3 regions of the Lysinibacillus sp. GJ-1 genome follow, and region 3 is predicted to be linked to each of the others. Evidence: riboswitches for the same ligand, from Rfam matches in the RefSeq annotation. Region 3 holds a riboswitch; each other region holds the start of a gene.
The links. Region 3 has a riboswitch for cyclic di-GMP ahead of LO754_RS20525 (methyl-accepting chemotaxis protein). Riboswitches for the same ligand answer to the same signal wherever they lie in the genome.
Positions count from the first base shown of each region.

Region 1: it holds a riboswitch for cyclic di-GMP, as region 3 does, so the genes downstream of both, LO754_RS18900 (NPCBM/NEW2 domain-containing protein) here and LO754_RS20525 (methyl-accepting chemotaxis protein) in region 3, are expected to answer to the same signal.
Region 2: it holds a riboswitch for cyclic di-GMP, as region 3 does, so the genes downstream of both, LO754_RS16455 (hypothetical protein) here and LO754_RS20525 (methyl-accepting chemotaxis protein) in region 3, are expected to answer to the same signal.

Region 1 is NZ_CP088912.1:3,800,745-3,808,510, reverse strand. It holds gene LO754_RS18900 (NPCBM/NEW2 domain-containing protein) at 1-1,749, opposite strand, end outside; cyclic di-GMP riboswitch class I at 1,955-2,041, opposite strand; gene LO754_RS18895 (hypothetical protein) at 2,315-3,313, shown strand; gene LO754_RS18890 (ABC transporter permease) at 3,551-4,585, shown strand; gene LO754_RS18885 (ABC transporter ATP-binding protein) at 4,587-5,273, shown strand; gene LO754_RS18880 (AraC family transcriptional regulator) at 5,584-6,033, opposite strand; gene LO754_RS18875 (hypothetical protein) at 6,221-6,862, shown strand; gene LO754_RS18870 (3-hydroxyacyl-CoA dehydrogenase) at 6,957-7,766, opposite strand, start outside.
Region 2 is NZ_CP088912.1:3,305,179-3,312,944, reverse strand. It holds partial or broken gene LO754_RS16460 (valine--tRNA ligase) at 1-1,971, shown strand, start outside; cyclic di-GMP riboswitch class I at 2,096-2,197, shown strand; gene LO754_RS16455 (hypothetical protein) at 2,285-2,686, shown strand; gene LO754_RS16450 (bifunctional folylpolyglutamate synthase/dihydrofolate synthase) at 2,828-4,120, shown strand; gene LO754_RS16445 (bifunctional folylpolyglutamate synthase/dihydrofolate synthase) at 4,117-5,385, shown strand; gene LO754_RS16440 (hypothetical protein) at 6,283-6,927, shown strand; gene LO754_RS16435 (Maf family protein) at 7,026-7,619, shown strand; gene radC (RadC family protein) at 7,652-7,766, shown strand, end outside.
Region 3 is NZ_CP088912.1:4,108,987-4,116,752, reverse strand. It holds gene LO754_RS20550 (methyl-accepting chemotaxis protein) at 1-815, shown strand, start outside; gene LO754_RS20545 (MFS transporter) at 910-2,157, shown strand; gene LO754_RS20540 (alpha/beta-type small acid-soluble spore protein) at 2,560-2,754, opposite strand; gene LO754_RS20535 (DUF1456 family protein) at 2,949-3,446, shown strand; gene LO754_RS20530 (hypothetical protein) at 3,680-3,874, shown strand; cyclic di-GMP riboswitch class I at 4,100-4,185, shown strand; gene LO754_RS20525 (methyl-accepting chemotaxis protein) at 4,293-6,041, shown strand; gene LO754_RS20520 (SDR family NAD(P)-dependent oxidoreductase) at 6,031-6,783, shown strand; gene LO754_RS20515 (sodium:solute symporter family protein) at 6,808-7,766, shown strand, end outside.

The DNA of each region.
Region 1 (7,766 bases), 310 kb from region 3:
AGTTTTAGGGATGGCAGGAACAGTGATGACGTTTTTACCGACTTTTAAGCTGACACCTTGTCGCCAACTATTCCAAGCACCTTCTTGTTGTGAAAATGCCAAGCGTGGTAACGGACCAGTTGTTGATGCGTCAACGTAAACGGTAATTTGATCACCCGGTTGGGCAGCAAGGCCAGTTGGTTGTAAATTGTTACCGAAGCCGAATTTCAATTGTTGATTGGCATGTTTGACCATATCCCCGTGTTGCTCGGCTACTATAATTCTTCCTTCTGTAACCACTTCACCGTTCATTATTTTTTTAGCTAATTCGATATTGTCTTTATAAGTAGCATATAGTGGATGTGTTTTCGCTTCTTCTTCTAATGCGTTCATATGTTCGATGCTGTTGAATGCAGGGGAAACTGTATTCATCGTTCCGTCAGTAAATAACTGCGCCATTTTATCGTCTAATGCATCTTCTTTATAGAAGGCTAATTCACAAAGTGTTGCCCAATTTTGATTGGATTTAGTGAATTTAAATTTCACCCGTTTAAATGTCGTCGGTGCAAATTTTGCCTCTACTAATCCTGCGACCATGTTATGTTTACCTGTTGAGACAAGTTCATAGGTTTCGCCTTTTGACGTTTGGGAAGCGTAAATTTCAAATTCCTCGGCAAAGCCTTTACGGTCAGAAGGTCTTGCTCCATAAATAATACGATTTAATGTAACAGGTTCTATAAATTCAACTTCTACTTCATTTGAGAATGTAGCTGTGTTGCTTTTATTTGTTTCCCAATATGTATGAACATCGCCATCGATGGCATTTTTGATAACGGCGCTCGCATAGTGTCCGCCATTGTTGGTAATTTCTTTAATGTTTGCCTTATCCATTCTAAATAACTTTGAATACGCTTCGTTGGCATAATGGCTAAATGACGAAGTTAGTGCAGTTGTCGCTGTAATTTTTTCATTGCTTAGCAGTGCTTTCGCATTGTCAATATCTTCTTTGAATTGTACGTAGAAGGGGTGGCCTTGGGTTTCGACCTCTAATTGATTGATAGCATCTATGGTGTTGAATTTGTCACTTACAGCGCTCATTGTATTATCTGTAAAGAGTGTCGCCATTTTGTCAGAGACAGAATCTTCTTTATAAAATTGAAACTCGGATGCACTTGCCCAATCTTGGTTTGCTTTCGTAAAAACAAATTTTAGTCGTTTAAATTCTGTAGGGTTGAATTGGATTTCGACGATATCTCCAGTAGAACCTGTATATTGTCCTGATGAAACGAGTGTAAAATCATCGCCTGTATCTGTAGTGGAGCTATAAATTTCAAACTGCTGTGCAAAACCTTTTCCTTTTGTAGAAGATTGACGAGCTGCATAGACAATTCGATTTAATGTAGATGCTTCATGGAACTGAATGATCACTTCATTAGTGAAGGAGGTACTATTGGGTTTCCCTGTTTCCCAATGGCTGTTTATATCACCATCAATCGCTTTATCTATAGTAGAACTTCCATATTTTCCGCCGTTGTTCGTAATCGATTGAATGTTTGCTTTCGCTATTTTAAATACGTCATCGTATGCTTTTAAAATATCTGTTCCGTACAATTCAAATTTTTTCACCGAAGCGATGGAATAATTAGTACGAGCTTCGGCTGAAGTTTTAACTATATCTCCACTTGGATTTTCAGTGGCTAAAACATTCATTGGACCACCGACTAAATTTAAAGCAAGGGCAGATACTGTTACAATCTTTACTACTTTCATCTAAATTCCTCCTTAAGCATTTTTCTTACAGAGTACATAAAAAAGCTACTCAAAAAAGAGTAGCTTTATTTTAAATAAGGCAATCATAAAAAATCCCACATTATAATAAATAGCACTAAAAAATGCCTTTCGTAAATTATATTAATATATAATTATCAGTGGGTTGTGTGTTACGTCCTTACTAAACAAAAAGTAGTATGTACTCTTCGGCAACTGGCAGACATAGTTATTAAAAACCTTAGTCCCTATAGCTTTGCGTCCCTAAATTTCTTTAGGTTTGCCTATTCAATTTTCTACAATAAAGAATAGCATAAGGAAAATCATTGCCAAAGTACAATTTGCACTATATTTTACCACCTATAATTCGGGTAAAATGGCGAGGTTTTTTTTATTGGGCGAAAAATAATGTCATTTAATGGTGGTTCATTTGTTATGTGTAAAAGACTTTAGTAAGAGAAAAATGGTTTATCTGTAAACTACTTATGTCATGGGTACTGATATTGAAAATATTTACAATAGGTGAAATAATAGATTTGATACTATTTAATGAAAGGAAATGGTCTACATGTTATATAAATTAAATAAGTCCTCCTGGGATTATGAAAAGGTAAAAAGAGTGAGTCTTGATGCGATTGGTTGGAAAGAGAAGGATTTAGAAAGGTTAGTATCTAAACATCTGCAAGATTTTATTTCTAGCAAAGATTTAATGACAATATTTAACGAGCGTCCAAGACAAGAAGAACCCGATATTTTAGCAGTTGATAAAGATGGCGATTTATATATATTTGAATTGAAAAGATGGGGTTCAAATCAAGAGAATTTGCTACAAGTATTGAGATATGGTCAATTATTCGGTAATAGTAGTTACGATGAGCTCAATGAAAAATACCTCAAATATAGCCAAGGCAATATATCGTTAATGGATGCCCATAAGCAGTATTTTGATAAAGATGCAAGTAATCAAATTACCCAAGAGATGTTTAATAATAAGCAACATTTCATTGTTATGACAAATGGCTTAGACCAACAAACGGTAGAAGCAATTATTTATTGGAAGAAGAACGGTTTGACTATTGATGCCATTGTCTACTGGATATTTGAAGTGAATGGTGAACATTATATTGAATTTAATATGTATTCGCCAATTGAAAGTTATTTAGAATATGAGAGTAGCGCCTACGTTTTAAACACGAATCATAACAATAATCCACTAACGACAGATGAAATGTTAACTGGAATGAAAGCAGCGGCTTATCATAAAGGATGGCAAGAAAAAATAGAAAAGATTCAAAAGGGCGATATCGTATTCCTTTATAAAAGCGGCGCTGGCATTGTAGGATACGGAAAAGGTTCCGGTAAATATAACAAGCAAGATTATAATGGCTATGCTAATGCAGAGACAAATACACCTTTACAAGATTTTTGTATATTAAAACGTCCATTAAGTGCTTCTGAAATGAAAGCTATTTGTGGACAAGGTTTTAACTTTAGACAAACGATGTTCTCAATTAGTGAAGAAAATGCCAATAAATTAATGCGAGTAATTCAAAAACATTACTTGTAACATTTTAGGAGCGATATTCTAGCCGTTTAGCGTTACCGCGGTTAACGAGCTTCCATCACCATTTACACAATCTTCTACGTCATTATGCGTAGGAGGTTTTTTATTTTTGTTTGAATAGCAAGCGGCAGCGATATTGAACTGTAATGTTTAGTTCATCTTCCGTTCATTTTCAGTTCATGTTGTGTTCATGTTGACTCTATATTCTAAGAATGTAAAAAGAAATAGGAGGGGTTTAAAATGAACCTAGCTTTAAAAGAAATGAAGAAAAATAAAGTGCGATTTGTGATTTTAGGTTCGATTGTTTTTCTGGTGAGTTTATTAACCTTTATTATTTCGGGTTTGGCAAATGGATTATCGCAAGACAATGCTGCGCTTATTAAAGATTTGCCAGCGGGGCAGTTTTACATGAATGAAGATGCAGATGAAACATATAATCTGTCTAGAATAGATAGCAGTACCCAAGATGAAATTTTAAGCAAACAAAAAGATGCTGTTGCCTTTTCTATTCAAATGGGCTTTATCAATGATAAGGCAGGAAAGCAACAAAGCGTGGCATTTGTAACAGCTACCGATTCGCCGTTATTTGCAAATGTTAAACATGAAGAAATTATTTTAGATAGCTCATTAAAGGATAAAGGTATACAGATAGGCGATACAGTAACGAACAATCAGTTTAGTGGCAAGTTTATTGTAAAAGATTTTGTTGAACAAAAGAAATATAGTCATGCGCCAGTTGCCTATATTAGTATGGAAGATTACCAAGAAATTTATCGAGTTAAAGAAATGCAATTAGTGTTTACACCAGATGGGGATGCCTCACAAGCGTATACAGGATTACAAGCTTTTTCAAAAAGTGATTTTTTAAATACGATACCGAGTTATAGCGCAGAACAAATGTCTCTTAATATGATTGTCTGGTTTTTAGTTGTCATTAGTGGCATGCTGTTTGCAATCTTTTTCTATATGATGAACGTTCAGAAGATTGGCTTATACGGTATTTTAAAAGCAATTGGTTTAAAAACAAGTAAGTTATTCAAAATGATTTGGACACAAATGATTGTGATTACTGTGATTTCTCTGCTGCTATCTATTACACTAAGTCAAGTTTTTAATCAGTTTGCACCACAAGGAATGCCATTTAGTTTAAGTTTTGCTACAATAACGCAATTGTCGATTGTATTCCTTATTATTGGATTTATCGGGGCTACCATTTCAGGGATCCAAATTAAAAAAATTCAACCATTACAAGCGATACAACAAGGAGAGGTCTAATATGACACAATTTACAATGGAGAATGTTAGAAAAACGTTTACAAATGGTGAAGTGCAGGAAGAAATATTAAAAGGCATTAACCTGACCCTGAAGGAAGGTGAAGTAACAGCATTAGTGGGAGCTTCAGGTTCTGGTAAAAGTACTTTGCTAACGATTGCAGCAGGTTTGCAACCTACAACCGATGGGCAGGTAATCTTTGAAGGGAAAAACATGACGACATTAAGTGCAGATCAAGTTCGACAAGTACGGGCAAGTAAATTTGGCTTTGTCTTTCAATTTGCACATTTAGTTCCGTTTCTTACAGTAGAAGAACAGCTCCTGCTGATGTTGGAAGTATCTGAAACGCCATTAAAGAAACACGAGCAGCAAAGAGAGGTAGAGCGTATTTTAAAATTAGTAGGGATGGATCATCGCAAAAATGCCTATCCTTCTTCATTATCAGGTGGGGAAAAGCAACGAGTTGCGATTGCCCGAGCGATTATTCATAAACCGAAAGTGCTCTTTGCAGATGAGCCAACAGCAAGTCTCGATTCGAAACGGTCGAAGGACGTAATGGAGTTAATTCGAAATCTTACTAAAACATTAAATATCACGATGTTAATGGTTACACATGATGAAGAAATGCTTATGTATACAGACCAAGTCATTAAAATGAATGACGGTAAAATTTTGCAAAATGTAAATTAAAAAAATGCGCAGAAAGTGTTAGATTGATTAGCTTCAATCGAACACTTTTTTGCTGCGCCGTTGTTGTCCGCTACGGCGGTGCTTTCCTTTCGCGACCGTCGCTAACGCGCAGAATGCTCGCGTCTTATATCGTGTGCTGTTCTGAGCTAGAGTCATCGCCTTCGCTCCCAACTACTAGTGAACACTTCTAATTTTTTATTTTTGCAAAAGCATTAATGGCTAAGTTCGTATAATAAAAAATTTATGAACATCTTTCCTCTGTCTCTTATTTTGCAGTAAGCGTTAATCCTGAGAAGTCAATTCGAATACTTTACTGAATCGGAACTAATATTTCGCATAAATGATTATCAATCATTTGCGACGTATATCTTTCAATTATTGGTTCTTGTCTCATGATTAGCTGATGTTGCTCGATTTCTGAAAAGACAGTGCTCCAAAATGTGCTGATTGCTTCTTTAGTATGGTCGAGCAAGAAAACAGCGTATTTCCCGCCACTAAATGTACCAACATGTGCAGGTTTTGACACATGGAAATTTTCATGAATCATTATGCCAACATCATAACGGCATTGCTCTTTAGGTGTTATTTCGGGATTATCTTGCGCTATGCCGAATATGGCTGATTGGTTCAACAAGTCATTTAAATGTGCCCATTGTTTAAAAGACTCCATTAACCCTTTGTTTTGCCGTTCACCATATTGACCAACGTTTCTAAAAAAGGCAATTTTTGAAGCGGGTAATTCTTCAATTGTGATTTTCATTGTATCGTCCTCCTTCTTTAGCTAAGGTAATATGATTAAAAATGTTTCTCAAGAACTTTTTTAAAAGTAATGAAATGTTTTAATTCTTCCGTATTCTATTATTCAAAGCAAATTTGCAAGAACCCATTATGTGGATGATGGCATTTTTTATGTTTTCTATGTCATACCTTCTAATTAGGGGGAATGCATGTTGAGAAAAATAGTAATGTTTGTTGGTGTATTGCTAGTAGCTATAGTTACTTTTAACCTTGTCGACAGGCTTTTAGCAGCCGATACTTCAGAAAATAAAGAAAGGCAGGGTTCATTCGTTAGTCAAGAACAATTAAGTATGGCTACATTGAAAGATAAGTTGCGTGCAATATATGTTGGAGTAGATGTGAAAACGACACCAAAGAAAGAATTGGTGTTACAAGTTGTTGCGGACGAAGATTATTTTAATTTGGTAACAAAGGATATGGAACCGATTGCCAAAAGTGTAATAGCAAACTCTCCATTTATGGACTATACGCTTGTTTTTGAACGCTGGGAACTAACCTCACGGGATGAAGAGGATATCAATCTCGTTAATGGGGTATCCAATTTTATTAAAACGATTGTGGAAAGTCTTGAAAGTTATACAGTATTCAAACATGTAACGACGGATTACCAGTCTTTCATTACTATCCAAACGACAATAGATAGTTCTGAGAAAGACGCGGAAAAATTAGCGCTGGAGATGGAAGAGACAGTTTATGAAATAATTAATTTTCAAAACCGAAATGAGCAATCTCAGAAGCGTACATATGACATTAAAATAGTGAGTGCTCAGGGAAAAGTATTAAATCAATAAATGGTGAAATTGTGTGGGTGACAGGCACTAAAAAAAAGCCGTAACATGCGCTAAGTGCGACATGTTGCGGCTTAAATTGTATGAGTGACAGGCACTAGCTTTTTAGGAAATCGGGTTTAGCGAAGCTTGGGTTAGGGTATTGGTAGAAGCCTTCACCTGTAGCTCGTCCTAATTTACCTTTATCGATATACTCTGTTTTCAATAGGTTAGCTAATTTTTTCATGTTTTCATCCCCTGTAGCGGCAGCTTTTGCTTCTACAATGTTATGGGCTGTATTAATACCTACAACGTCTAAAATAGCAAATGGTCCAAGAGGAGCGCCAGTACCAATCATCCATGTTTTATCAATTGTTTCAGGGTCAGCTACTTCTTTCACTAATAGCATTTCTGCTGCATCTAAAAATGGCACTAATAAAGAGTTTAAAATATAGCCAGGCTGTTCTTTATATAAAGGTAGTGGTACCATGCCGATTGCACGTGCAAATTCCACCACTTCATCAAATACTTTCATATCTGTACCTGGGTGTTTCATAATTTCAGCAGTATTGTTTACCCAAATAGTATTAGCAAAATGTAATGCTAAAAATTTCTCTGGACGCCCTGTTGCTTCTGCAAATTGGCTAGGTAATAAAGTCGATGAGTTCGTAGCAAAAATTGTTTTTGCGGGTGCAACTTTACCAAGGTTTGTGTAGAATTCAGTTTTAATTTTTACAACTTCAGGAATAGCTTCGATAACTAAATCAGCATTTGCTACAGCATCTGCTAAATCACTATTAAATGATAGACGAGCGTAAGCAGCATCCACTTCTTCCTGTGTGGCACCTAAATCGTGCTGGTACAATGGTTTTAACTTTGTAATACGCTCTTGCGCATTTTTTAAAGCTTCGTCATTAATATCGTATAC
Region 2 (7,766 bases), 800 kb from region 3:
AAACAATGCTTGGGGACTCTGGTGTAGCAGTTCACCCGAAAGATGAGCGTTACCAACATTTAATCGGTAAAACGGTTATTTTACCAATCGTGGGCCGTGAAATTCCTATCGTAGCAGATGATTACGTTGATATGGAATTCGGTACAGGTGTAGTAAAAATGACACCAGCTCATGACCCGAACGACTTTGAAGTTGGTAATCGTCATAACTTAGAACGTATTCTGGTAATGAACGAAGATGGCACAATGAATGAACTTGCGGGTAAATACAATGGTATGGATCGTTTTGAATGCCGTAAGCAAATTGTTGCCGATTTACAAGAAGCAGGTGTCCTAATCAATATTGAAGAGCATATGCACTCTGTAGGACATTCTGAACGTTCTGGTGCAGTTGTAGAACCTTATCTTTCCGCACAATGGTTCGTTAAAATGCAACCACTTGCAGATGCCTCTTTAGAACTGCAAAAAGACGAGGAAGGTAAAGTTCACTTCGTTCCATCACGTTTTGAAAACACATATTCTCGTTGGATGGAAAATATCCGTGACTGGTGTATCTCTCGCCAATTATGGTGGGGACACCAAATTCCTGCATGGTATCACAATGAAACAGGTGAAATTTACGTAGGTAAAGAAGCGCCTGCAGACGCAGAAAATTGGACACAGGATGAAGATGTGTTAGATACATGGTTCTCATCAGCACTATAGCCATTTTCTACAATGGGTTGGTATGACGAGGCAAATGAAGAATATCAACGTTACTATCCAACAAGTACGCTTGTAACAGGATACGATATTATTTTCTTCTGGGTATCTCGTATGATTTTCCAAGGTATTGAATTTACTGGACAACGCCCATTCAAAGATGTATTAATCCACGGATTGGTACGTGATGGCGAAGGACGTAAGATGAGTAAATCACTTGGTAATGGTGTGGACCCAATGGATGTTATTGAGAAATACGGAGCGGATTCACTGCGTTATTTCTTAGCAACAGGTTCATCTCCAGGCCAAGATTTACGATATACAACGGAAAAAGTAGAATCTGTTTGGAACTTTGCTAATAAAATTTGGAATGCTTCCCGTTTCGCACTTATGAACATGGATGGAATGACATATGATGAAATCGACTTAACTGGTGAAAAATCAGTAGCCGATAAATGGATTTTAACGCGCTTGAATGAAACAATTGAACGTGTGACTTCATTAGCAGAACGTTATGAGTTTGGTGAAGTAGGTCGTGAACTATATAATTTCATTTGGGATGATTTCTGTTCTTGGTATATTGAAATGGCGAAACTACCGCTGAATGGTGAAGATGAGGCTGCTAAGAAAACAACTCGATCTATACTAGCTTACGTATTAGACCAAACAATGCGTCTATTACATCCGTTTATGCCATTCATCACAGAAGAAATTTGGCAACATTTACCTCATGAAGGTGAGTCAATTACAGTGGCAGCATACTGTGCGTACGGATCTTCACTTTGCTGAAGAAGCAGACAATATGAAGCTCCTTATGGATATTATACGTTCGGTGCGTAATATTCGTGCGGAAGTTAACACACCTATGAGCAAAAAAGTACCGTTGTTCATTTCTGCTAAAGATAGTGCAACAGTTGCTACTCTTGAAGCGAATAAAGCCTACTTAGAAAAATTCTGTAATCCTGAGCCGTTAACAATTGGTGAAGGCTTAGAGGCTCCGAGTCAATCAATGACGGCAGTAGTAACGGGAGCAGAGCTATTCTTACCGCTTGTAGGTCTTATCAATCTAGAAGAAGAAATCGCTCGTCTAGAAAAAGAACTAGAAAAGTGGGCGAAAGAAGTGAAGCTTGTCACTGGTAAGCTGTCCAATGAAAAATTTGTTTCAAAGGCTCCAGAAGCATTAGTAAATGCCGAACGCGAAAAATTAGCGGATTATGAAGAGAAACATGCAGTGGTATTAAAACGTTTAGAAGAATTAAAAAACATGTAATAGCATAGTGATTTGAAGAAACAGCAGATGGCGAAATAGTCATTTGCTGTTTTTCTTTTTATGCATCAAAAGTTATGTATTGAGTTAGGAAAAAATATATAGTATTATCTATTTTAGTTAGTATAATAGATAAAGGCAAACTATCCGAAAGGGTAGGACGCAAAGCCTAGGGTCTAAGGTGAAGAGAAATGAGTATTTTTCAAACTATGATCGCCTGGTTACCATTAAATGAAATTTTTATTTGATTTTATGGCCATTCTATGTTGAGTAGAATGGTCTTTTACTTTGAATGCAAGAATAACGGAGGTTTATTATGTCAGGAAATATTGGAACAATTGTAGTGAAAGTAAACAAAGCTTGTGATGATTTAGATTTTGTGAGCGCTAGGGGAATTATAGAAGCAAATCTTTTAAAGTTATCGGAGGCTAAATATTATCGACTATTAAATGCAAGTGGACGGGTTCTTATTAAGCATATTTTAGCGGATAATAAGGGACAAAAAGATACGAAGATTTCATTAACACGTACAGATTTACTAGTGATAAATAAGATTAATGAGTATTGTTCAAATTTTGATATTTCGATGCTGAAAAGAACATTAAAAAATTCGTTAGAACTAGTGCAAAGATCGGATGTTATGCCACTCTTAAATAATGATGCAAAAATAATTTTAGATGATATGGGAGCGCTATTAGGCATCCATCAATTACAATAATTTGTTGTTTATTTGAAAAAAAATAGTTAAAAACACACAAATGATCACTCCTACAGTGGTTTTCTGTGTGTTTTTAAATTTGTATCAGAATTGTTTGTGTGCCAATCACCCTTTATACTGTAGTGAAAGGGAGTGTTTCTTTTGTTTACTACGATAAAAGCATGTACAGATTTTATTTTTACATTAAAGGCGGTTGATCATAAACGTGAACCTTTAGTCATGATGCGTGAAGTATTGGCGCGTTTAGGGGACCCGCATAACAAGTTGCGCGCCATCCATTTGGCAGGTTCCAATGGCAAGGGGTCCACCGTAAATGTACTGAGAGAAATGCTAGAGAATGCAGGATATCGGGTTGGTGCTTTTACTTCACCACATTTAACACGTGTCAATGAACGTATGACCATCAATGGAAAACAAATTCCGGACGAGCAATTTTTACAGTATATGAATAACGTAGCTTCAATCATTGAGGCAAATTATAATGGGGACTATCCAAGCTTTTTTGAGGTCGTCACACTTATTATGTTCCAATATTTCGCACATGAAGAAGTGGATTTTGCGTTAATTGAAACTGGGCTCGGTGGAAGACTTGATGCGACCAATGTCATAACACCACTTGTATCCATTATTACAACGATTTCTTTAGAGCATACGGCTTTTTTAGGCGATACATATGCGAAGATTGCTTTTGAGAAGGCAGGTATTATTAAAGAAGGTGTACCCGTAGTGGTTGGTGTTAAAAATAAAGAAGCACTTGCTACGATTCAAAAGGTTGCACAAGAACGTCATGCTAGGTGTCTTGTTCTAGGGCATGATTTTAACGTGATTGCACAGGAGCAGGAGATGGGCATGCAATCATTTCATTATCACAATGCGCATCTTGACCTCACAGACATTCAATTAAAAATGGCAGGAGCGCATCAAATCGCTAATGCGAGTCTGGCTATCACAACGATGGATTTATTACGTGAAAAAGGGCTTATTCATTTATCCGAAGAGTCAATGCGCCAAGCGCTACAACATGCACAGTGGGCAGGTCGCTTTGAACAGTTCCCTAATAATATTGTATTAGATGGTGCTCATAACTCAGAAGGAACTGCCGCATTGATTCGAACATTACAGAAGGTCTATCCAATTCAACGCTATCGATTTATTTATGCAGCTCTTTCTGATAAAGACCATGCCAATAGTATTGCGTTAATGGATGCAGTAGCAACTTCTATATCTTTTACACAAATTGGACTACCCAATGCCATGCCAGCTGAACAGTTAGCGATGTTATCAACGCATCAAGACAAACGATATAACAAAAATTGGAAATATATAGTAAGTGAAGTCATACAACATAAGGACCAACAAGATATTGTTGTGATTACAGGTTCGCTGTATTTTATAGCTGAAGTTCGCCAATGGATACAGGAGGGAGCACAATGATTCCTCAGTTTGATGATTATAAGAAAAAATGGGCTTTAACTAGTGATGATGTAATTAAGCCAGGGCTTACAGCGATTGAAGAAGCATTGGCACTTGTAGGGAATCCTGAAAGAACATTGCAAATTGTGCACCTTGCAGGCACGAATGGCAAAGGCTCAACATTAACATTTTTAGAGTCAATTGCGCAGGAACATGGCTTAAAAGTAGGCAAGTTCATGTCTCCATGCATTTTGAATGTGCATGACCAAATTCAAGTAATGCAACAACCTATTTCAGCACTAGAGATGGATCGCGTTTTTCATCAAATGAAGAATGCGGGGCTTAGCGGTAAACTAACGGATTTCGAACTTTTAACTGTCGCAGCGTTTTTGCATTTTGTCCATTGTGATGTCGATATTGCATTAATCGAAGCGGGTATGGGGGGCTTACTAGATAGTACGAATGTAGTGCAACCTATTGTCTCGATTATTCCGAGTATAGCGCTAGAGCATACAAAATTTTTAGGTCCGACTATTGAAAGCATTGCGCAGCATAAAGCAGGGATTATTAAACAGCATCGACCAGTTGTAATCGGGGATTTACCTTGTGAAGCAAAGAACATTATTGAGAGAGAAGCTAATGCAAAGCAAGCACCTGTTCTAGAGCTGAACAATCAATTCCATATTGTGCGGATGCATGACTATGAGAACTATAAAAACGATACTATGGACTTACATATCACAAATCTTACACGTCATATGAAAGGACCTCATCAAGCGAATAATATGGCATTAGCCATTACTGCATTTTTAGAAGTTGCGACTGCGCTAAATGTAGCAATCAACGTGGCAAGTATACGCCAAGGTATTGAAATGGCAAGTATTTTAGGACGATTTGAAGAGGTGTTGCCATATATTATTTTTGATGGTGCGCATAATCCAGCTAGTGCAGAAAAATTGGTAGAAACGGTTCGCCAAGCGTTTCCTAATGAGTCTATTACCTTTGTTGTCGGCATATTAGGTGATAAGGATGTAAAAGCAGTTTTGCAGTACTTAGAGCAAATTAGTGAGACATTTTATTTTGTTGATTTTGATAATCCGCGTGCGATGTCAGCACAAGATATGTTGGCATTATGTTATGCCCCGCAAAAAGCAATTTTGCAAAATACAATTCCATTTTTACAACAGCAATCAGAGAAGAAGTGTAGAACAATCGTAACCGGCTCTTTATATTTATTAACAGAAGTGCGCGGTAGCTTGCTTGACGGAAGCGGACATAGGGAGTGACAACTGTTTTTCCACTCCTGCGTGCGATTTAGATAGGGGATTGCTAGAAGGATAAGGATAGTTACTTGAGCAACGGCTTGTCAATTGCTTTCAGTATGTTACAAAATCGCCATGCAATTTATGTAACCAGTGGCTGTAAGTAACATTGGATTAAGTAGCTTGTGCCTGACACGGTAAAGGACACAAGTTACTTAATCATTGTAAGAAGGAAGATAGTCATCAATCCTTGCGATTTTAAACTTTATTGCAACGTATTTAGCACCAACAGCAAGTGCGGTTATAGTTGATCTAACGTATTATTAAAGGGTGCAGGGTGCAAAATCTTAGATTTTTTACAGATTTTTGTGAAACAAATGGATGGCTCTAATAAATTTTAAATGCGGAGGGGTTACTTATGAAATTTTTAAATAGTAATTTTTTTATTTTTATTTTGGCTTTTGTGATTGCTATTGCGTTTGTCAACCCGCCTGTAATAAGTGATGTTAAAAGTATAATTTATTTTTCTACGTATATTATCATTTTAAACTTAGCTGGATTTGTCACAATAAAGTTTATCTTTAACGTCTTTGATTTAACTATTTTGAAATTTAGTAAGCAATGAAAATTATAGGTTTAATTAGAAAGGTAAAGTCAACTCACTAATGGGTTGACTTTTTTATTTTTTTATCACTTATGTAAGTTCATGCCAACAATCACACTCTAGTGAGGCGTAGGCAAACACTTTATATAACAAGGTAAAAAATATAATGTAGAACCTCACCAATTTCTATTAATGGTAATGCATTAAATTAGCATTTAAGCATACTCTCTAACATATACTTATATGAAATAACAGCTGATAACAGTGTCGTCTTTTTTATGTTCGTTTTGATAGTTGAAGGAAGAGGTGATGAAGGTATGAAAATAGTTAGTCATGTAGTGAGAAAACAAGTAGTGCGTGCAATGCTAATTGGTGGTATTGTCGGGCTTTTTGGTGTTGCAGTTTTTTTAGGTGTTCTCCAAGCTAGTACCCAATTTTCTTTAAAAAAGGAAAGTGAAGTAGCGAAAAACGAAACTGAAACAGAGGCAGACTCCGCAACAATTCCGACAACAAGCGGTACTGCAAACTCAACTATGTTTTTTGCAAGTCAAGCGGGCGTATTTTCTAATTATGCAAGTGCAAGTGCATTTGTCTCTGAACATCCGTCATTGCAAGAAAGTGCAATTGTAGAAGTAGAGGGCAAGTTTTATGTATGGACAAGTATAGTGAACGAAGAAAGTGAGTTAGTGTTTTTAAAGGACCCACCAACATTTAAAAAAGTGTTTAGTGTTAGTGGTGAAAGTTGCAAGGAGGCGACAATTGCTGAAGTGATAAAAGTATTAGCTGATAAAAATACGACAAAATTAAATTTTAAAGAGGCAACGAAGGATTCCACTCTTCCTGCTGATTGGCAAAGTATTGGCAAGGCAGCAACCTCTATTTCTAGTGATTTAAGTATCGTGCGTCTCCAAATTTTTGCACATTATAAGTCCAAAAATGCTTGTCTTCAAACGAAATTCTAAGTCGAATAGTTAGCTATATGAGTGTTATCTTGATTTTTTGAAAATTTTCAAAAACCGTATTCTCCGTTATGATAGAGAGAAGGAGGAATGGTGAAATCATGTTTGAAACAAATCATAAATTAGTACTTGCTTCTGCATCACCACGACGAAAGGAACTGCTTGCTATGTTGGACCTTCCGTTTGATATTGTAACAAGTGATGTAGAAGAGACAAGTGTAAAAGCAACAACTATGCAGGATTATGTAACAGGTGTGGCACTGCTAAAAACACGAGATGTAGCTAAGAAAGTGCCAGCAGCAACGATTATTGGCGCAGATACAATCGTCGTTTTTAACAATGCGTTACTGCATAAGCCAAAAACACGGGAGGAAGCTATTTCACACTTATCTCGTTTATCAGGCAAGCGTCATACGGTGATGACAGCAGTTGCCATCATTGAGCCGAATGGTATAGAAACAACATTTGTAGAAGAAACAGCAGTTGTATTCCATACTTTATCACAGGAGCTTATAGAAGTTTATGTAGCATCTGGAGACCCTTATGATAAGGCGGGCGGTTATGGTATTCAAACAGCGGGAACCCTTTTAGTTAAACGAATTGAAGGAGATTATAACAATGTTGTCGGCTTACCACTTGCAGCGTTGTTTGCGCAATTGATAGCGAAGCATATTATTCAATTTGCGAAGGAGTGAAGCTATTGCCAACAGATGTTTTACCAAAAACGATGATTCGTGACGTCAATATGGCAGATCGACCACGTGAAAGACTACTTCGTCAAGGTGCAATGAGCTTATCGAATCAGGAGCTATTAGCTATTTTATTAAGGACAGGTACGAAGG
Region 3 (7,766 bases):
CGGAGAAGGCTGATATCGTTAGAGCAGCCATTGATGAGGTAGGAAAAGGGTTAAAAAAACAATTAGTAGCTACTGAGGAAAGTTCAACTTCGATTGAAGACATCACAGTGGCTATCGAAGAACTGTCTATAAGATCAAACCAAATTTCAGAACAATCGAATACGACGTTAGAATTGACGCAAGAAGGTAACGAAAAGCTCAAAGATTCGATGGTGAAAATGGAGCAATTTGATCAAACGATTAATACAACTTTTGATGCAATCAATATTCTTGGAGAAAAATCACATGAGATTGGCAAGATTGTCAAAGTAATTACAGGGATTTCAGAGCAAATCAATTTATTAGCATTGAACGCAGCTATTGAAGCAGCTCGTGCAGGTGAACATGGAAAAGGGTTTGCTGTCGTTGCGGATGAAGTTCGTAAATTAGCAGAACAATCGCAACAGTCCGCTGCTGAAGTATCGAATATCGTAAAAAATATTCAAGAAGAGACGGATCGAGTGGTTACATCCATGAAGCAAGGAACGGAAGAGTTTGCACAAACGAATACTACCATTTTAGAAATTGGTACGATGTTCGAAAGAATTGTAGAAACGACAAAAATTATTGCTGAAAATAATGCCAATTCATCTGCAAGTACAGAAGAATTATCTTCAAGCTCTCAGCAAATCATGGTGGCAATGAGAGACATTTCGTTCATCTCACGTGAATCTGTGGAAATGTTTGAGGAGCTAGTTGAAATTAGCGATGACGAATTAAGTACAATGGATAAATTAGTGCAAGAAGCAGGCAACCTTGTCAGCTTAAAAATATAGAGAAATCGGTGCCAGACACTAAAACAATTCAAAATGTTTTAGTGTCTGGCACTCTTTCATATATTCTAGTAAAAGCTAATAGGGGTAGATATCCATGGACAAACAAAATAGCAAATACAGATGGGTAGTATTTGTTGTTGTATTGTTTACTTATTTGTTAATGGCAAGTCAACGCACAGCGCCAGGATTAATTACAGACCAATTAATGAGCGATTTTCAGGTCACGGCAGCAACGATTGGCTTATTAACAAGTATCCAATTTTTTGTATATACAAGCTTACAAGTACCAATGGGGATTTTGGCTGATCGTTACGGCCTAAATGCTTTTTTAATTTTAGGGGCGACACTTACAGGGATCGGTACAATCATTTATAGTCTTAGTACACATGCACCTATGCTATTTTTTTCGAGAATACTGACTGGAGTAGGGGATGCAACAATTTGGGTTAATATGGTGCTTATTTTGGCACAATGGTTTCATCGCAAGGAGTTTGTACGTTTAATTGGTCTGGCAGGTATGACTGGAAGTCTAGGGTTTTTATTGGCGACAGTCCCCTTCTCCACGTGGATTGATTTACTAGGTTGGAGGATGGCTTTTTGTAGCGCAGGACTACTATTAACCCTGTGTACTCTAGTCCTTTATTTTGTACTTGTAAAAAAGCCTAAAACACGCTTTATCAACGAGCAAATTTTTGTAACCGATGAAGAACAACGTGATAAAACATCCGTATTACTGAAAAGAATATTTACCAATCCCCAAGCATGGGCTCTATTTTTTTGTCATTTTGGTGTAGTAGGAGGTTATGTAGGATTTATCAGTTCCTGGGCTGTACCATACGGAATGAGTTTATATGAAATGACACGTTCGGATGCAAGCCAATTGATTATGGTTGGTCTTATTGGGGCACTAATCGGAGCTCCTCTAACTAGTTGGCTGGCTAGCAGGCTAGATACGATTAAAAGGCCTTATATTGTCGTGCATAGTATTGTTTTACTTAGTTGGTTTACGTTTCTTATATGCAATGGACATCCAGCTTTTTTCTTGCTGTTGGTACTATTTTTTATCATCGGCTTTGGGTATGGAGCAAGTGCATTAACATTTGCGGCTGTACGGCAATCATTCCCTTTACACGAAGCTGGTGTAGTTTCGGGATTTGCCAATACAGGAGGCTTTTTAAGTGCCGTTTTGTTGCCCATTATTTTTGGTTATTTATTAGATCATTTTCAATCTGTTTCAGGTTATGTAGATGATGGCTACTACTATGGTTTTATAGTGCCAGTTCTTTTCTCTATCATTGGTTTGTTTGGTGTGCTGTATTTTAAGGAAAAGCGTAGTATCTAAAGGTGTGGAATTGAAAATGAGAGCCACAATCTAAAAATAAAAGTTTATAAATTGTGTTTATCGGAAAAAATGAAATTACTGTGAATGAATAGAAAGCTCTAGTTGTTAAATTTATTATACTAATAGAGCAGTTTAGTTGAAGAAATAGAAGTAGAAGGGTATTTTAAATAGGTAAACTAAAGTGGAAATATAGCGGTACTATATTGGTAAATTTTTTGTTCCACTTTATGTATGGAAGGAGTATTAGTGTTTTGGGAATAACAAGTATGGTCGGATACGTAATTATAGGTGCATTACTTATTCTTTTATTAGTATTCATCTTCGTCATGATAAAAGGGGCAAGAAAGTAAGTGCCAGGTACTAAAACAATTCTGAATTGTTTTAGTGCCTGGCACCTTTTATTTATTTTTGTCTTTTTTCAGCCATTTCTACAAGTCGTTTCGTGATTTCTCCACCTACGGAACCGTTCGCGCGAGAAGAAGCATCTGGCCCAAGTTGTACGCCGAATTCTTGTGCGATTTCATATTTCATTTGATTAACAGCTTCTTGTACACCAGGAACTTGAAGTTTATTGGAACTTCGATTTTTATTAGCCATTTTTCTCACCTCCTTGTGCTATTAGAATGGTCGGCAGTTTGATTTTCATACATTTAAAAACAAGGAAATGTGCAATCTACATACTATAGGCGAGGAATAATTGCAAAGCTAGCTAAAAATACAATTTACTCTGTTATAATAAAGCCTGGCTCTTATAAATTCAGATTTTGCAAGGAAATCAAGGAGGTTTTGCTATGACGAATAATGATATTTTGATTCGTTTACGATATGCACTAGATATTAAAAATACGGATATGGTAGAAATTTTTAAGCTTGGTGGCATGAAATACACTAAAGAGGATGTATTAAACATGCTTATCAAAATTAAAGAAGATGAAGAAGATATCCCAGAGAATTACATTAAATGTAATAACAAAATGGTAGAGGCATTTTTAAATGGTTTAATTACTTTTAAACGTGGCCCTCAACAATCAAAACAAGGTCAACAGGAAGGGACACCACCGGTTACAGGGAAAGAAAGCCCAAATAATATGCTTTTGAAAAAAGTGAAAATTGCAATGGCTTTAACAACGGAAGATATGCTTGATATTTTATATGAAGGTGGCGTAACAGTATCGAAAGGTGAGTTAGGTGCGATTTTAAGAAATCCTAGTCATCGTAATTACAAAGAATGTGGCGATCGCTTTGTGAGAAACTTTTTAAAAGGTTTAACATATAAATATAGAGATTAAGTATTAAATTGTTAAAGCGAATTGTGGTCGGATGCTTACCTACAGTAAGCGTCCCGCCTTTGTTTGTATTGGATGAAGTACATAATAACAATAAAAGCAATAAAAAATAAATTGTAAAATCACCATTATTTTCTTTGAACAGTTGATAAATGTGACGGAATTTTGTACAATGAAATTGACACAAAGTTGTCACAAAGGGAAAAGAAATGTTCATGAATAGAGGGGTGCTTTTTATGATATTTTTTGATTTTATTTTAATTGCTATTTCTTGCATTAGTATTCCATTAATAGTTGCTGTTATGTTAGACATTTTTTATGCAGAACGTAAAAAAGTTCGTTTTTCATTACGCCGTACTTCTGTATGGTATATGTGCGTTTTTGCATTATCCTTTATTCCAGCTGTCTTACTCGTAACACAACTTGCATAATTGAATAAACATTTAGGGGTAAGTGTTTATCAGAAATTTAAGCAGCAATAACGTATGTTTACGTTGTCGCTGCTTATTTTTTGTCAGGACTTTTTACAATAAAGAAGAATATTTTTACATAGTAATTATTTCATTGTTTGTACATAAGTAGTAAAATAAGAGCATGGACTAAATAGTAATTTTGGAAGCTGTATTGATTATTTTTTACTATTATGTTAATTTGAGGAGAAATAAGGGCAAATCTACTGAAAGGTAGAGACGCAAAGCTACAGGTCTAAGGCAGATAACGCTATGATGGCTGGGTTGCAAAAGATTAGTAGTTATTGGGATTTATTATTTTTTTATCTTTAATAACCTATTTCTTTTGAAATAGGTTATTTTTTTTTGACCTATAAAATATAAAGAGGAGGAATTATCTATGCAATTTTTAAAAAATGTTTCATTGAAAAACAAATTATTACTTACAGTTTCAATTATTGTTTTAATGTTGATTTCTATCGTTACAACGCAAAGTATTAGTGAGCTTAACAAAAGAATGAATGTAGATTTGGAACAAGAGTTAAAAAGTGTTGGTATATTGACAGCTATGAATCTCGATAGTGATCAGATAAAACATTTATTAACTGAAAAAGGGGAAAGTAATCCCGATTTTAAAAATCTCCAAAAACAGCTAGATATGATTCAGGAAGAACAGGGGATAATGAGCTGGAGTTATATTTGGGATATGAAAGATAAAGGTGTTAATCCGATAGGGTATACATCCAACTTGAATGAGGTTTATGAAGCTGGTGAGATTTTCGAAGATTTAGCAGATGAACATGTAGCAACAGCTAAGCGTGCAATTGACAGTAATCAGTCTGAAGTGACGAACGTATTCGAAGATCAATTTGGTGCTTGGAGAACAGTATTTACCCCTATTAAAGATGATAATGGCAAAATGATCGCCTTATTAGGTATTGATTATTCCGCAGATTACATAAATACAATCATTAAAACAAGTATGACAAAACAAATTGCAATTGCAGTTGTTGGTTTGATTATTTTACTAATTTTACTTTACATAATTATCGATCGACTATTAAAACCTCTTAAGAAAGTAGTCGATGTTGCAAATCAAGTGGCAAATGGTGAATTGCAACAAGTTGAATTAGAAATTACAAAAGATGAAATAGGGAACTTATCGCAATCTATTCAAACGATGGTTACCAATTTGCAACATATTATTTTAAATATTAGAAATACATCTAATCATGTTTCTTCTGCTGCAAGTCAGTTAACTGTCAATGCAGGAGAGTCGTTTAACAGTTCTACCGATATTGCAAAGGATATGAAACGTATAAATGAGAATGCGGAAGCATCTATGGTGATGACAGAAGAAACTGCTGCAGCTATGGAAGAAACAGCAACAGGTATTCAACAAATAGCTGACTCAGCAAATACTGCTGCCGAATCATCTATAGCAGCATCTCTTGCTTCTGAACGTGGAGATAAAGTCGTGCAACAAGTTATATCCCAAATGGAGCTAATTAATGGTTCAGTAGAACAAATTGGCAAAACCATTAATGGCTTACATGTTAATACGAATAAAATTAGCGATATTGTGAGTCTTATTACAGCAATTGCGGATCAAACTAACTTACTTGCTTTAAATGCAGCTATTGAAGCAGCAAGAGCAGGAGAACATGGTAAAGGTTTTGCAGTGGTAGCAGATGAAGTGAGAAGGTTGGCAGAGCAATCCTCGCAATCAGCAACAGAAATATACAATCTAATTAGTACGATTCAATCCGATTCAAATGCTTCCATTGTCGTGATGGAAAAAGGAAAAGCAGATGTAAAAGCAGGTATGGAATATACAGATGAAGTAGGGGAAATCTTTAAAGAAATTCTTACATCATCGGAAGAAGTCGCTAGTCAAATTCGTGAAATTTCAGCAGCCTCTCAGCAAATTTCTGCTTCGTCAGAGGAAGTTGCAGCGTCTGTCAATAACATTAAACAATCAGCGGAGCTTTCATCAGAGTTTTCATCTAATGTGTCAAAAGCGACACAGGAGCAATTAACGACGATGCAAGAAGTGAAAGAGGCTTCTTCTTCTTTAGGAATAACAGCACAAGAATTACAAGCACTTGTAGCAAAATTCAAATTGGAGAATGATGAAAATGGAAAATAATTTAGCACAAAAAAATGTTCTGATTACTGGTTCTAGTAAGGGCATCGGAAAAGCAATTGCACTTGCATTCGCAAAACAAGGTGCCAATGTATTGATTAACTATATTGGTGACGATCATGAAGCAGAAGAAGTGCGAGCACAGGCTGAAAAGCTAGGTGTACGAGCTTATAAATACCGTGCTGATGTATCAGACTCTCATCAAGTACAGGACATGTTCCGATACATGGATAGTCATCTCGGGCAGATTGATATTCTTGTAAATAATGCAGGATTTGCACAAGCTTCTAGCGTGCTAGATTTAACAGACGAACAATGGGACAGAATGATTAAAGTACATCTTTATGGATGTTTTTATAATTGCCGAGAAGCAGCGAAACGAATGAAAGAACGAAACAAAGGCAAGATTATTAATATTTCTTCAGATATTGGTAGTCTAGGTTGTGAAGAGTTTACGCATTACTCAGCTGCAAAAGGCGGCATTAATGCATTTACGAAAGCTTTGGCAAGAGAATTAGCGCCCAACATCTTAGTAAACGCTGTAGCTCCTAGTGGGACACTCACAGATATCCTACAAGAATTTGGAGAGAACTATATTGAAGAGGAATCTGCAAAGTATCCATTAAAACGCTTGGCACAACCTGAGGAAATCGCAAAAAGTGTACTTTTTTTAGCCTCTGACAACGCTGATTTCTATACAGGTCAGATTTTAACGCCTAATGGTGGAGTAGTGATGAACGGATAATGTAAGAACTAAGGAGCAATAAAAATGTTGAATATTTTAATCTTTAGCGTGTACTTAATTTTTATTTATTATATTGGTTATAAGGGGTATAAACGCGTTAATACGGCAGAAGATTTAATCGTAGCCGGATGGAGCATGCCTCTCTCAGTTGTGACGGGAAGTTTAATTGCGGCTTTATTAGCCGCTCCGTTCTTTTTTGCAGCTGTCGGTTCTGGTTATACGAGTGGCGGCTTTGAGGGATCAGCGACGATGGGTGGTTTAGGGACCTGTATGATTCTTGGTGCGCTTATATGGACCAAACCGCTTAGAAGATTAAAAGGATGGACATTAGCAGACTACTATGGCTTAAGATATGGTAGTAAAAAGTTAGGAGCTTACACAGGGATTGTAATGGCTATCGCCTTTGGAATCTTTAATGCAGCAGCTTTAACGGTTGGTGGAACGTATATTATCCAGCAATTGCTACAAATAGATTTTGTTCCAGCAGCATTATTATTTGTATCGTTAACAGCACTGTATTCTGTAATTGGCGGTTTATGGGCTGTAGCCTACACAGAAATCGTACAAGGTGCGCTAGCAGTAGCTGGTATTTTAGGTATTACCATTTTTGTGTTTATTTATTATCCTGATGTGACGTTTAATCCGGAGTGGTGGAATATAAGTGAATTGTTTAATAAGGCAGGAGCTGAATTTTGGACGTTATATCTTGTATTAGCGCTTGGTGATATCCCTGCTGTTGACTTAGGTCAAAGGGTAGCCGCCGCGAAAAGTCCAAAAGTAGCACAACGCAGTATGATTATAGCTGGTATCGTTATTATAGCGATTAGTTGGATTCCTGGCATGTTAGGTGAAGCCTTTAAAACAATTTATCCTAATAGCACAAATCCAGAAACGTTAATGCTAGCCTTTGCACAAGGATACTTTCCTCCTCTTTTAGCTGCAATCTTTTTAACAGCAATGGCAGCGATGGGAATGTCGACTGT